4 regions of the Desulfotomaculum sp. 1211_IL3151 genome follow, and region 4 is predicted to be linked to each of the others. Evidence: riboswitches for the same ligand, from Rfam matches in the RefSeq annotation. Region 4 holds a riboswitch; each other region holds the start of a gene.
The links. Region 4 has a riboswitch for cyclic di-AMP ahead of V6C11_RS15075 (C40 family peptidase). Riboswitches for the same ligand answer to the same signal wherever they lie in the genome.
Positions count from the first base shown of each region.

Region 1 (3,132 bases), on a different contig from region 4:
GGGTTTGGCCAAAACATCCACCAGGCTGGCCTGTGTCAGTAACCCTGCCAGTTTGCCGTCGGAAGTCAATACCGGCACGTAACCGTAGGGTGCTTCCTGTACCAGGGGAATCACTTGGGTTAAAGGGGTACCACTTTTAACGGTAACCGCATTGACCTGCTTGACATCGGCAATGCAAAGGGATTCGTCGGTGTAGCGGTGATAGATATCCGAAGTGCTGGTGATACCCAGATATTGTCCATTTTTATCGGTCACTACCAACCCTGTGACCCGCTTTTTGACCATAATTTGTACCGCTTCGGCCAATCCCCTAGAGGGTAGTACGGTTATGGGCTCCTTTAGCATCACATCATCCACCAAATAAGACAGATGGGGGGATAACCGCTTCTCTCCCAAAAATTCGCGCACGAAATCATTGGCAGGGTGTCGCAAGATTTGGTCGGGCTTTCCTTGTTGCACCACCTTACCTTCTTGCATGACAACAATTTGGTCCGCGATCTTTAGGGCTTCGTCCATATCGTGGGTTACAAAAACGATGGTTTTGTGAAGTTCTTCATTGAGCCGGATTAACTCATCCTGTAGTTGTTCTCGGGTAATGGGGTCCAATGCAGAGAAGGGTTCATCCATTAGGATGATAGGTGGTTCGCTCATCAAGGCCCGGGCTACTCCGATACGCTGCTGCTGACCTCCTGATAGCTCCGCAGGGTAGCGGTTTCGGTACAATTCCGGATCTAACCCAACCAATTTCAATAGTTCATCAACCTTAGCAATATCCATTGCCCTTTTACCAGACCTTAATCGAGGTACCAAATAAATGTTTTCTGCTATGGTCATGTGAGGAAAAAGTCCGATTTGTTGAATAACATAGCCTATGCCCCGCCGCAGTTCCACCGGATCGATGCCTTGGATATCTTGGCCGTTAACTAAAATTCTACCGGACGTGCTCTCGATCAAACGGTTAATCATCTTCATGGTGGTGGTTTTTCCACAACCTGAAGGACCAACCAGGACCACAATTTGTCCCTGCGGGATGCTTAGGTCCATGGCTTCGATCACCAGAGAGTTACCATATTTCTTACTTACCTTTTCAAACACAATCGCGTTTTGCAAACTTACTCCTCCTTTTCCCGGTATTAGAATAAAAAAAACCTCACTTAAATGAGGGTCAAAAAAGACAAACCCTAACGGGATGGCAGGAAAATAAAAAGACCCTGCCATATGAATAGGGTCAAAGTGGTAAAAATATTTTACTTAAAAAATAATTGACCCATCTATGCTGACGAGGTTAGCTGACGGACTCGGAAGATGGTTTCCTACTGTGCATTGCACTGATTCGCCCCAAAAAAGTGGTTCCCCCGCTTTCCAGTAATTAATTCTGGAAATTAAGCAAATGTAATTGTTACTATTACTATAAATCATTTAACAGATCCCGTCAAGCAACTCTATATGATAACAGCAGTTGTCGGTATGTTCTTTCAAATTGTTCTTTCAAATTGTTCTTTCAAATTGTTCTTTCAAATTGTTCTTTCAAATTGTTTTTTCATCTTTGAGCAGGCAAACATTTGAAGTTTTACTTTTTCTAAATCCGTGAGTTACTATACTTGTTTTGTGGGTCTATGACTCCCATAAAACACACCAATAATTCAGCCCTATCTTTTGTCCAAAAACAAAAAAACTTGAAAACAGCATAAAATACACCATTTTCAAGAATTTTTATTCTTATTTTCTTTCCTGTCTTATTTACCCTTTGAACCACTATTCGTCATCAGAATTATCGTCTCAACCTGTATTTCGTCAAACACTAATTCTTTCGCCTCTTTTTTGATCATGCAGCCTCTTATGCAGATGTGCCACAGCTGACAATTCTATAATACACTTTGGCCGTCAGCCCATAGACAATGGCGTAAAACAGTGCAAAAACCAATATTGTACCCGCCGTGCACCAAGCGAACAAACCCACATTGGTGAGATTCAGTACTGCCAGCAATTTGGTAATGATGGGAAAAGCGAAGGCAATATGGATCCCGGCGGTAACGAGGGGCAGGAAAAATACGATCAGGACCTGGCTACGGATCGAGTCTTTCACCTCTTCACGGCTCATTCCCACCTTCTGCATGATTTCAAAGCGGGCCTTATCGTCATACCCCTCCGAGACCTGCTTGTAATAGATGATCAGCACAGTGGCCATGATGAACAGCGCCCCCAAGAATATCCCCAGAAAGAACAAGCCTCCATAAATGGCGAAAAAGGATGCCTTTGCTGCCACCGGGGATTCGATCCTGCTGTCAGGATAATCACTGCCCACGGCAGTGCGGATGTCCTGGTAAACAGCTGAGATGTCAGCCTCGTTGGCGTCCAGGTCAAAGCCCAGATAATATTGATAACTGGATGGATCATAGCCGTTTTCTTCAGCCCGGGCCTTCTCCATGGCTTTGACTACATCCATATCCTTAACCACGATATAATAGTTGCCCATGATCGATACCCTGTCCAGGCTGTTTTCAAAAAACGAGTCCAGCCTTTCCTTGACTGTAAATGTCCGGTTAAGTACCGTCAGGGTATCTTCCTCATACACGTTGCGGCTGGAATAAATCATAATCTCATTGTCCCCCAAGCCCGCCGTTCTATTAGTCAGCCGGTTATAATCCTCTAGGGGAATCATATAAAACTGTCTGACTGAAGACGAGGCATTGGACATCTTGCTCTCATCCGTGATCACCGTGTCGCCCTCCTGATTGCCGGCAAAGGCCGCATACCTGTAGTCCAGCATAGCCTTCCCCTCCAGCCGGTGCTGGGCCAATACTTCGTGAACCGATGTCTGCAAGCCCTCGGCTGATTGATGGGCAGGTACGGGAGTGCTAATCATGATATTTTGGGGATACCGGGTGCGCAGCACGTCCTCCATCCCAATGTACAAGGACACCGTGGTGGACACCATCACCAGCACGGCAGTGGCCATGATGCAGATATTGGCCAAACCGACGGCGTTTTGCTTCATCCGATACATCATCCCCGCTACGGCGGTAAAATGCCGGGTCTGATAATAATACCCTTTGTTCCGGCGCAGCAGTTTGAGCACTGCGATGCTGCCTGCCGTAAACAAACAATAGGTGCCGACCATCACAAGGATGA
Region 1 is NZ_JBAIYV010000026.1:129,833-132,964, reverse strand. It holds gene V6C11_RS06295 (ABC transporter ATP-binding protein) at 1-1,110, opposite strand, end outside; cyclic di-AMP (ydaO/yuaA leader) riboswitch at 1,260-1,399, opposite strand; gene V6C11_RS06290 (FtsX-like permease family protein) at 1,838-3,132, opposite strand, start outside.
Region 1: another riboswitch for cyclic di-AMP. It lies ahead of V6C11_RS06295 (ABC transporter ATP-binding protein); the one in region 4 lies ahead of V6C11_RS15075 (C40 family peptidase).

Region 2 (3,132 bases), on a different contig from region 4:
ATCGACTACGAAAGCTTCCCGTATTTGGTTAAGGACGAGGAATTTGCGAAGATAGTTGCTATTGTTCGTCTGGCTGTTCCCTATACCGGACTTATTTTATCCACCCGCGAGCGACCGGAGCAGAGGGATATGCTGCTGAACTACGGTGTATCTCAAATATCCGCCGGCTCCTGTACCGGGGTAGGTGGTTATAAAAAGGAACAAGAAAAGCAAAATTGCACCAGCGGCAGCTGTGGCGAAGAAGAATCACCGCAATTTTATGTTGACGACCACCGCCATCCCGATGATGTATTGCGCAATGTTTGTCAATCTGGCTGGCTTCCCAGTTATTGCACAGCCTGTTACCGCAAGGGCCGTACGGGTGATCGCTTTATGGCTTTGGCAAAAAGCGGGGAGATTCAAAACGTCTGCCAACCCAATGCAATTCTTACCTTTAAAGAATATTTAATTGACTATGCATCCCCAGAGACAAGGGCAGTTGGTGAGGAGACTATCCGCCAACATTTAGCAGAAATTAAAAATGATCAGATTAGAAATTTGACGGAAGCGAGAGTAAAACAAATTGAGGACGGGGAACGGGATCTTTATTTCTAAGATTTAATTAACAAAATATAATTCCACAGGGACTGTGTTTTACGGTGCAGTTCCTGTTTTTTTTATTAAGCCGGGACTTTCCCTATTTTCCTGCCTGACCAGGGGCAAGTGTGCCAAGTTTTTCTAAAAAGCCTTTTGCTTTTTTGGATACGGGGTTATAATATGTAGCTAGTATAATATATTATGGAGGAGCTTATTGTGGTAAATCATGACCTACATCTGGCAAGGTATGTTACCATTGCTGCAGATATAGCCGAACGAATTGTCCGGGGAGAATATCAGGAAGGGCAAAAAATATTTGGCCGATCCACTTTGGCAGGAAAATATAGTGTTTCACCGGAAACCATCAGACGAGCACTAACCCTCTTACAAGAGGTGGGCATCGTTGATGTGGTTCCTGGTATTGGTGTGGTGGTTAAGTCTGTTTCAGCGGCTCAAAAATACTTGGATGATTTTGATCAGCGGATGGTTTTGACTGGTATCCATGAAAAATTACATGAACTATTAAAGGAAAGAGACCGTGTAAATGGTGAAATTTCAAGACTTTTAGAAGACTTATTACAACACACCTACCATTTGGAAAGCCGTTTAAATAAAATTGAAGATTGGAAGGTCTTACCCGATTCCATTCTGGTCGGAAAAACATTGGCCCAAAGCAGGCTCAATGAAAGTAAAGTATTGGCGATTGTTCGCAAAGGGCAAGGGGATATTGTTGACCCTGCTCCAGATAGTCGTATTTTGGCCGGGGATATTATAACCGTGTATGGACACCTAAATGCTTCTGACAATGAAGGTTTAATAAGGGTTTAAAAGGAAATTTGAAAGGTAATTCCCTTCGGAATGCCTTTCTTTTTTATTTACATACAGGCAACTTACATGGTAAAATGAGTTGTGACAACTTACAAAAACTAGATAAATGTTTGTAGGAGCTGAATCCTGTTCATACAGGAGCGGAGGACCCGATTTTTGGGGTGAATCTGATTATATTCAGTAGGGTTTTAACCTTTCGACCCGAACCCTTCAGCTAACTTCGTAAGCTATAAAGAAAGGGGGTTTTTTTATGTCTGTACATTTAATTTCAGAAGATTTTCGGTCGGAACAAACTAAAAGAAAAATAGCACTTAAAAGGGCCAAGGAGTTAAAATCAAACATTAGTGGTTACCTGGAGAACAAGGTTAACATACGTAATGGTTTTGAAATTCAGGAGCAGTATAACCTTGCTAAAAAGAATATTCTGAATTTTTTTCAGGCGGATGAGAAACAATGGCAGGATTGGCGTTGGCAAATGGCCAAGCGAATTAAAGATGTTAAGGTTCTAAGTCAACTGGTTGATCTTACAACTGATGAAAAAGAAGCAATCGAAAAGGTTGGGCGTCAATACCGTTGGGCTGTTTCTCCCTATTATATGGCCCTGGCAATGGCCAGTGGGCATGGCGGCCCTGTATGGCTGCAGGCTGTCCCCTGTGTAGAAGAAATTTTGGATCGCTATGGCGTTGAAGACCCTATGGGAGAAGAATATACTTCACCTGTGCCGGGGGTGACCAGAAGATACCCGGATCGTCTTATTATTAATGTTACGAACCAATGTGCGATGTATTGTCGACATTGCCAAAGGCGTAGAAATATTGGCGAAATTGATGTTCACAAATCAAAACAGGTGCTGCAAGGAGCACTGCAGTATATCAGAGAGAACACTGAAATAAGGGATGTCTTAATAACAGGCGGCGATGCCTTGTTATTATCAGATAAACAAATTGATTGGCTGCTCACGGAATTAGATAATATTCCCCATGTGGAAATAAAACGAATCGGTACCAGAACACCTGTCACAATGCCCCAAAGAATTACACCGGAACTTTGCAGTATTTTAGAAAGCCACCCACCGCTTTATATCAATACACAGTTTAATAGTCCCTTGGAAGTTACACCTGAGGCAAAAAAGGCCTGCGATATGTTGGTTAAGGCAGGCGTAGTCCTTGGTAATCAGGCTGTTTTATTAAAAGACATTAATAATCAACCAGATGTCATGAAGAGATTAAACCAGAGTCTATTGACCATCCGTGTTCGGCCCTACTATATTTTTCATGCTAAGGCAGTAAAGGGAACCAGGCATTTTATCACTGGTGTTGATGATGGTATTGCTATTATGGAACAACTGAGAGGCTATACATCTGGACTTGCTGTTCCCACTTATATTATTAATGCACCCAATGGCTATGGGAAAACACCCATATTGCCACAGTATATTCTAGAGAATAAGGATGAGCAGGTAGTCATGCGAACCTGGGAAAAGAGGGTTATTTCCTATAATGTTACTGGTAAACACTAAGTTTTTAGACCTGTCATAATAGTATGACAGGTTTATTTTTTACCCTTGACACGAACATAGGTTTGGTAATAAAATAATAAAAACAAATGTTCGGGAGGAGTCATGATGAAAAGTGCGGAGATGGTGATGGATTTTTCTATAACGCATCAACTGGTATGTGAAGAAACGGAAGCCGATCTATATGAAGGTACCCGTCAGTGGTTAGAGGG
Region 2 is NZ_JBAIYV010000058.1:40,824-43,955, reverse strand. It holds gene hydG ([FeFe] hydrogenase H-cluster radical SAM maturase HydG) at 1-594, shown strand, start outside; gene V6C11_RS16200 (GntR family transcriptional regulator) at 793-1,404, shown strand; cyclic di-AMP (ydaO/yuaA leader) riboswitch at 1,512-1,648, shown strand; gene eam (glutamate 2,3-aminomutase) at 1,655-2,923, shown strand; gene V6C11_RS16190 (hypothetical protein) at 3,029-3,132, shown strand, end outside.
Region 2: another riboswitch for cyclic di-AMP. It lies ahead of eam (glutamate 2,3-aminomutase); the one in region 4 lies ahead of V6C11_RS15075 (C40 family peptidase).

Region 3 (3,132 bases), on a different contig from region 4:
TAGTACTTACCGGGCATGACGGCATTAAAAAGGGTGCCAAGGATTTAAGCAATGTAAATAATTACCACAACTCAAAATACTTTGTCGAAGCAGTTAAAATTGCCCGTACCTTTGAAAAAAGTCGGGATGATTTAGTGATATTTGCCGGTGCCTGCCAGTCTTGCTATGAGGTAGTATTAAGTGCCGGTGCCAATTTTGCAAGTTCCCCCAAAAGGGTATTAATTCATGCCTATGATCCTGTGTTTGTGGTTGAAAAAATAGCCTATACTTCCATTCAAGATCCCATTGCCTTAAGGGAAATTATTAAAAGTACCATTACCGGTTTTGAAGGTATTGGTGGTGTGGAAACCAGAGGAAAACATCGCTTAGGTATACCCAGAACGGAATATTAAAACCATAGTACCCCTTCCTAAAGTCCAGCATATGATGATCTAGGACATTTTAGGAGGGATTTCCTTTATGTTAAATTTTTTGAAAACTGTGGAGAAAGCCAAATGGCGTTTGCTTGGAATTAAAAATGTTGTAGGCGTAGGTGTCGGCTATAAACATGTGGGCATGCAAAGAACCGAGCAAAAGGCAATTATCATCTTTGTCTCCAAAAAGGAACGTTCTGAAAGCTTAAGCAGGGAGGAACAGGTACCCTTTAGGATTAATGGTTTAGAAACAGATGTTGTGGAAGTTGGTGAAATTCGTTTTTTGTCTGATGATAGAAAAAAACATGTCAGACCCGCCCAACCCGGATTTAGTTTGGGACACTATCGGGTAACGGCTGGCACCTTTGGGGCAATGGTACGCGATCGTACCACGGGAGAGCCACTTATTCTTTCAAATAACCACATTTTAGCCAATGCCACCGATGGGAAAGACGGTCGGTCTGCCCCAGGAGACCTTATATTGCAGCCAGGTGAGTATGATGGCGGCACCAAGGACGACCGCATTGCAATACTATTAAGGTATATTCCTATCCAAAAGGGAGAGGCCCCTGCTACCTGCCCCATAGCCAACGGGGCAGCAAGGATTGCCAACATGCTGGTTCATACGATTAGACCCAATTATGATTTGAAATTCTTTAAAAGGGAAGGGGCAGTAAACCATGTGGATTGTGCTGTTGCCCGGCCCCTCAAGCCCGAGCTGATTACCGATGAGATACTTGGTATTGGTAAAGTGCAGGGGATTGTAGAGGCAAAACCCGGCATGAGGGTCGTTAAAAGTGGTAGAACAACGGGCATTACCTCCGGAGTAGTTACTGCCATAGGCACCACCATGCAAGTAAAAATGGATGACAATAGTAATGCGTATTTCTCCAATCAGGTAATTTGTGATATGAAATCCCAGGGTGGAGATAGTGGTTCCTTAGTCCTTACAGAGGGCAATAGGGCAGTTGGCTTACTGTTTGCCGGATCCGATAGGGTGACCGTTTTCAATCATATTCAAGTGGTCTTGGATAAACTAAACGTAGAGTTCTAGGAAAGAAAGCCCCGTGACGATAAGAGCGGGGCTTTTGTTCCGTGTAAAAATATGGTATACGCACGGGAGAGTGTGTTATTTTACATAAAATTGTTTGTGCACCTGTTTTAACCAACTAAATAAATTATTAACAGCTATTACGGGTTTTGTCAATTTAGGTTAATTTATGTATATTTAGGACAGGCAAAGCGCCAGTTACAGATGCCGAATCCCTTTAGTGGGTACGGAGGAACCGTTTATGGGGTGAATCCTTTTAAAGGTAGGGATTTCCTTGCCCGAACCCGTCAGCTAACTCCGGAGGCAAAAAGGAAAGGAGAAAAGAAATGCAGTATCGTTTGAAGAAAGTTCCTATGTTCCTGGCTACCTTGTTCCTATTAACCATGATGATGTCCGTTATGACGGCGCAGTCAGCTATGGCGGCTACCGATGATAGCCAAGAGATGGTTAGACTGGTTAATGAAGCCCGCGCCAAAGGTGGTCTGGCAACGCTGATGGCGGATCAAGAGCTGTCCGGGCAAGCTGCCAAGAATTTGGCATATTATCAAAGAACCGGTCAAATTCCCAGTTCCGCAATGCTGTTAACGATTGCCAAAAACGGTGGTTATAGCACCCTTGGACAAACCACTGTACGCGGCAATGATGTGGCATCGATGGTCCAAAAGCAACTTCAATACTATGGCAGCAGTTCGATCCTAAATAGTAAATACAATCGAATTGGTTTGGCCTTTGCGGATACCAGCTCTGGTAAGCTTTGTATTCAACTATTAGCATATAAACCCATTACAGAGCCTATTCAGCAACCGGAACAGCCAGCACCGGCACCAAAACCGGAGCCAAAACCAGAGCCAAAACCAGAGCCGCAACCGGCACCACAACCTGAACCAAAGCCGGCTCCCCAACCAGAGCCAACACCTGTGCCCCAGGAGCCTACTACCTTTATGAATGAAGCTCAAACGAAGGTAGTGGATTTGGTTAATGCTGAAAGAGCAAAAAATGGTCTAAAGCCTGTGGTTGCCAAAGAGGATTTAACCAAAGCTGCACAGGTAAAGGCGCAGGATATGTATCAGAGCAGATATTTCTCTCACACATCTCCCAATTATGGCTCCCCCTTTGATATGATGCGTAAATTTGGTATCAGCTACAAAGCAGCAGGGGAAAATATTGCCATGGGTCAAAAAACTCCTGAGCAGGTCGTGAAGGATTGGATGAACAGCCCCGGTCACCGGGCGAACATCTTAAATGCCAATTACAATGAAATTGGTGTAGGCGTATATCAAAGTTATACTGGCTCTGGCTACATCTGGGTTCAGCAATTTGCTCGGCGCTAAGGGTCATAAAATAGCCAATTAATTGGACAACTTAAATAACTTGTACAACAGACAATTCCATAAAATGTAAACGGGAGAAAAAATTTCCTCCCGTTTTTTTGCTTTTTCTTAAGGATTGACCACAATTTCAGCACATTTCTACAGCCAATCCAATATATATATTAAGGAGATATCTTGAAAGGAGGCTAAGATTGATGGTTATGAGGAAAAGTCCCAAGCCAAAATTCCGGCAGATAAATAACCAACCGGCTAATCAGATCGTCGGGACAGAACAAATTAGGGTAAAACAGCTTGTTGGCGAAAACACAGAACAAACCATAATTCGAGACAGCTTTAC
Region 3 is NZ_JBAIYV010000025.1:15,612-18,743, reverse strand. It holds gene yabG (sporulation peptidase YabG) at 1-392, shown strand, start outside; gene V6C11_RS04995 (hypothetical protein) at 460-1,467, shown strand; cyclic di-AMP (ydaO/yuaA leader) riboswitch at 1,660-1,785, shown strand; gene V6C11_RS04990 (CAP domain-containing protein) at 1,791-2,795, shown strand; gene V6C11_RS04985 (DUF3794 and LysM peptidoglycan-binding domain-containing protein) at 2,990-3,132, shown strand, end outside.
Region 3: another riboswitch for cyclic di-AMP. It lies ahead of V6C11_RS04990 (CAP domain-containing protein); the one in region 4 lies ahead of V6C11_RS15075 (C40 family peptidase).

Region 4 (3,132 bases):
TTTAACAGATAATCTAATGATGCCCTTAACCGGTTTGTTTTTTGCCATATTTGCGGGATGGAAGCTTAGTCGTTGGGAGATTTTTGATGAAGTTTCGAATGGCGGTAGTTTAAATAATAGATCAAGGATAAGTTTTTACTTTGCTGCTATCCGCTTCGTGGCACCCATAGCGATCATCATTATTATTCTAAATGGGTTAGGCTTTATTAAATTATAGAATTGTTAGAAAAACTTCACCTTCCCAGGGTGGGGTTTTTTATGCGCTGGAAAAAGAAACTAAGAAAACCCGCGGTGACTCTTTGGGTTCGTTGCAGCAGGATGCCAGCTACCCTTTCAACCGAGGCAAGGCCTTTTTGCTGGATTAGTTCAGGCAGGTAATGGGATGAGATCCGGGCATTTTCCTTTACCCAACCGCAGGCGTGGGGTGCAACATGGTAAATACCTTCTAATCTTACGACAAAATCATGATAGTTGTCTCTGGACCAATCCTCAAAAAATTTATGACCGCTTAGTACCAGACCGCAGGCGTGATGGGGTACACACAAGTCCTGTAAAATGTGGCAGGCGGCACCCAAATAAAAAATAGATTTTTCCCGGTGTCCTGATTGCCAATATTTGATGGAACGCTCAAAATAATAGCTGCATTCCGTTGGTGCATCAGGGCCGTGCCAGAGGCCAGTGGCTTTAGCATGGTTATAATAATGACTAATGTTTTTAAAGCCCTGGTCACTCCAGTGGGACCCTCGGTTCAGTGCTTCCAAATAGGACTGAAGGATGCGACCTTCACCTTGAAGGCCATCTTTTTTTAATATCTCAAGGGCCTGTTGATTGCAAAAGTCATGGGTATTACGCGGTCGGTCAGTTTTTATAATAACCTGAAAGGGCAAGGTTAAGGATAACATAACCTTGGCACAGTTCCAGGTGGCGTGGGTTAATGTCATAGACTGTCACCTAATAAATGAAATAGACGTTCCAAAACATTATTCCCTCCAAATAGGAAAAATATGAAATAGGTGGTTAAGTCGGAAAGAAAGGAGGGACCAAAGGCCAAAATTGGCTTAGTCTGACAAAAAAGTTTATTTTTTTGGAAGGAAATTGGTACCTTTTGGCGAATTTGTTAATAAAATAAGAAGAACGCCGAATTTCATTGAAAACGGGGGAACCATTTTTATGGGGTTAACTACCATTGGTAGCGGGCAAACTTTCTGTCCGAACCCGTCAGCTAACTCCGTAGGTGTAGAAAGTGGGGAAAACATCATTGTCGTTGCTTAAAAAGATGGCAGTGCTGGCTAGCTCTGTGTGTATGGCCATAGTGGTGTGGGTTGGTTTTGCCGATGCAGCTCAGGTGACTGTACAAAGTGGTGATACATTGTGGTCCATTGCCAATCGTTGCGGAACCTCGGTGGAGAACGTTAAACAACTGAATAACCTCGAAAGTGATAGTTTGCAAATTGGCCAGGTGCTAGATGTGCCTGATCAATCAGCCAACCAGGCCGTTAGACCCCGTACCGAAGATCCCGAAACTTCCAGGGGTGTAGTAGACCGTGCCGTAGCCGTTTTAGATTATGCTAAGCAATATGTTGGTGTTAAATACCGTTCCGGTGGAGAAAGTCCTGCGGGTTTTGATTGTTCAGGCTATGTACGTTATGTTTTTAAAAACTTTGGTTTTGATTTGGTTCATACCGCCGCCGGTCAATATCATGCAGGTGTTGCCATTAAAAAAGCCGAGTTGCGACCAGGGGATCTAGTATTCTTTAATACCGGTGGTGCTGGTATTAACCATTCTGGTATTTATATGGGGAACAGTCAATTTATTCACTCCTCTTCCTCCCGTGGTATACGTATTGATTCTCTTTCTGATAGCTACTGGTCTCCTAAATATCGTGGGGCCAATCGAATTTTAAAGTAATAAGTTAAAGCCCTGGAGTAAGCTCCGGGGCTTTTATATTTAGCCATTAGCATAGTAGCCGTTAGCAGTTAGCTGCCTTGAAAAATGGCTTAGTCATTCGACGGTGCCAGGCACTTGCCCGCTGTTAGGTTATCTTAGTTTGAAGGGTTTTGCTGCGGCCAAGAGCCAGGCACCTGGTTGTAAAATACTTTGGGAAGGGTCTTTAGCTCATGGCCCATAGACAGTAGAAGACACCCAGCAGGGTGCCTTCTTTTAGCTTAGTAGGTAAATTCTATGGCGTCCGATTCCTCAATCTCGAAACCTTCCACGATATCTTCTGCAAACCATACGGTATAATCTTCATCATCTTCCAAACGGTCATCATCGTCTAGGGTAAGTGTTAACTTACTACCGCTAATGCTGGCAGCATCAATATCAAGTTCCTTATTCCCGGCCATTACATGGATGCCGGAACCATTGGCAGAGAAGTCGTCACCTTTTTGGATGGTCTGGTTAAATTCAATAACGATGGTGGTAGCATTGGTTGCTTTTACCTTATTAACAGCCAGTTCGGCAGCCTCGGTGGTAAAGCACCATTCTCCCTTTTTAAGGCCGGTGAAGACATGATCCTTAGTATCAGTTTCTACAAGAATACCATCGTTAATCGTAATGCAATACTTGGTGTTACTGTCCAGTTTTTTGTTGTTAGCCAATTTAATCTGCAGTTTGTCATTGTTTTTGGTGAAGACAACGGCGTACTCAATATTAGCAGCGACCCATTTCCCGCCACTGTACTTATACATGTTCACTGCATCAACTAAATCCTCTAAATCATTACCCTTTGTATAGCCCATCGCTTCTTCAAACCGAACGGTAAATTCCTTGGTGTCAACATCAATCTTAGCATTGTGGCTAGGGGTTAGTTTTTGAATGTAGTCTTCTGTTTGTTTTTCTTTATCGGTGTTATCCTCTAAATCAGCGACGTCAATGAAACGGCTGATCATCACCGCAAATTCACCCCTGGAAATGGGCTTAAAGGGATTTAAATAGCCATCCGGCGTACCTTTCATAATACCTTTATTATACATGGAGGCAACATATATTAATTCATCCTTCTTTAGTTGGTTAGCATCCTTAGCAAAGGAAAGCATCTCCTTTAAAGAGATATTTTCATCTCCGGCGGCACGACTTAACCACATGGCTACCTCAATACGAGTGGCTGGCTTATTGCCAAGCCATTTGGT
Region 4 is NZ_JBAIYV010000051.1:171,533-174,664, reverse strand. It holds gene V6C11_RS15085 (sodium-dependent transporter) at 1-217, shown strand, start outside; gene V6C11_RS15080 (zinc dependent phospholipase C family protein) at 234-941, opposite strand; cyclic di-AMP (ydaO/yuaA leader) riboswitch at 1,126-1,253, shown strand; gene V6C11_RS15075 (C40 family peptidase) at 1,259-1,909, shown strand; gene V6C11_RS15070 (S-layer homology domain-containing protein) at 2,167-3,132, opposite strand, start outside.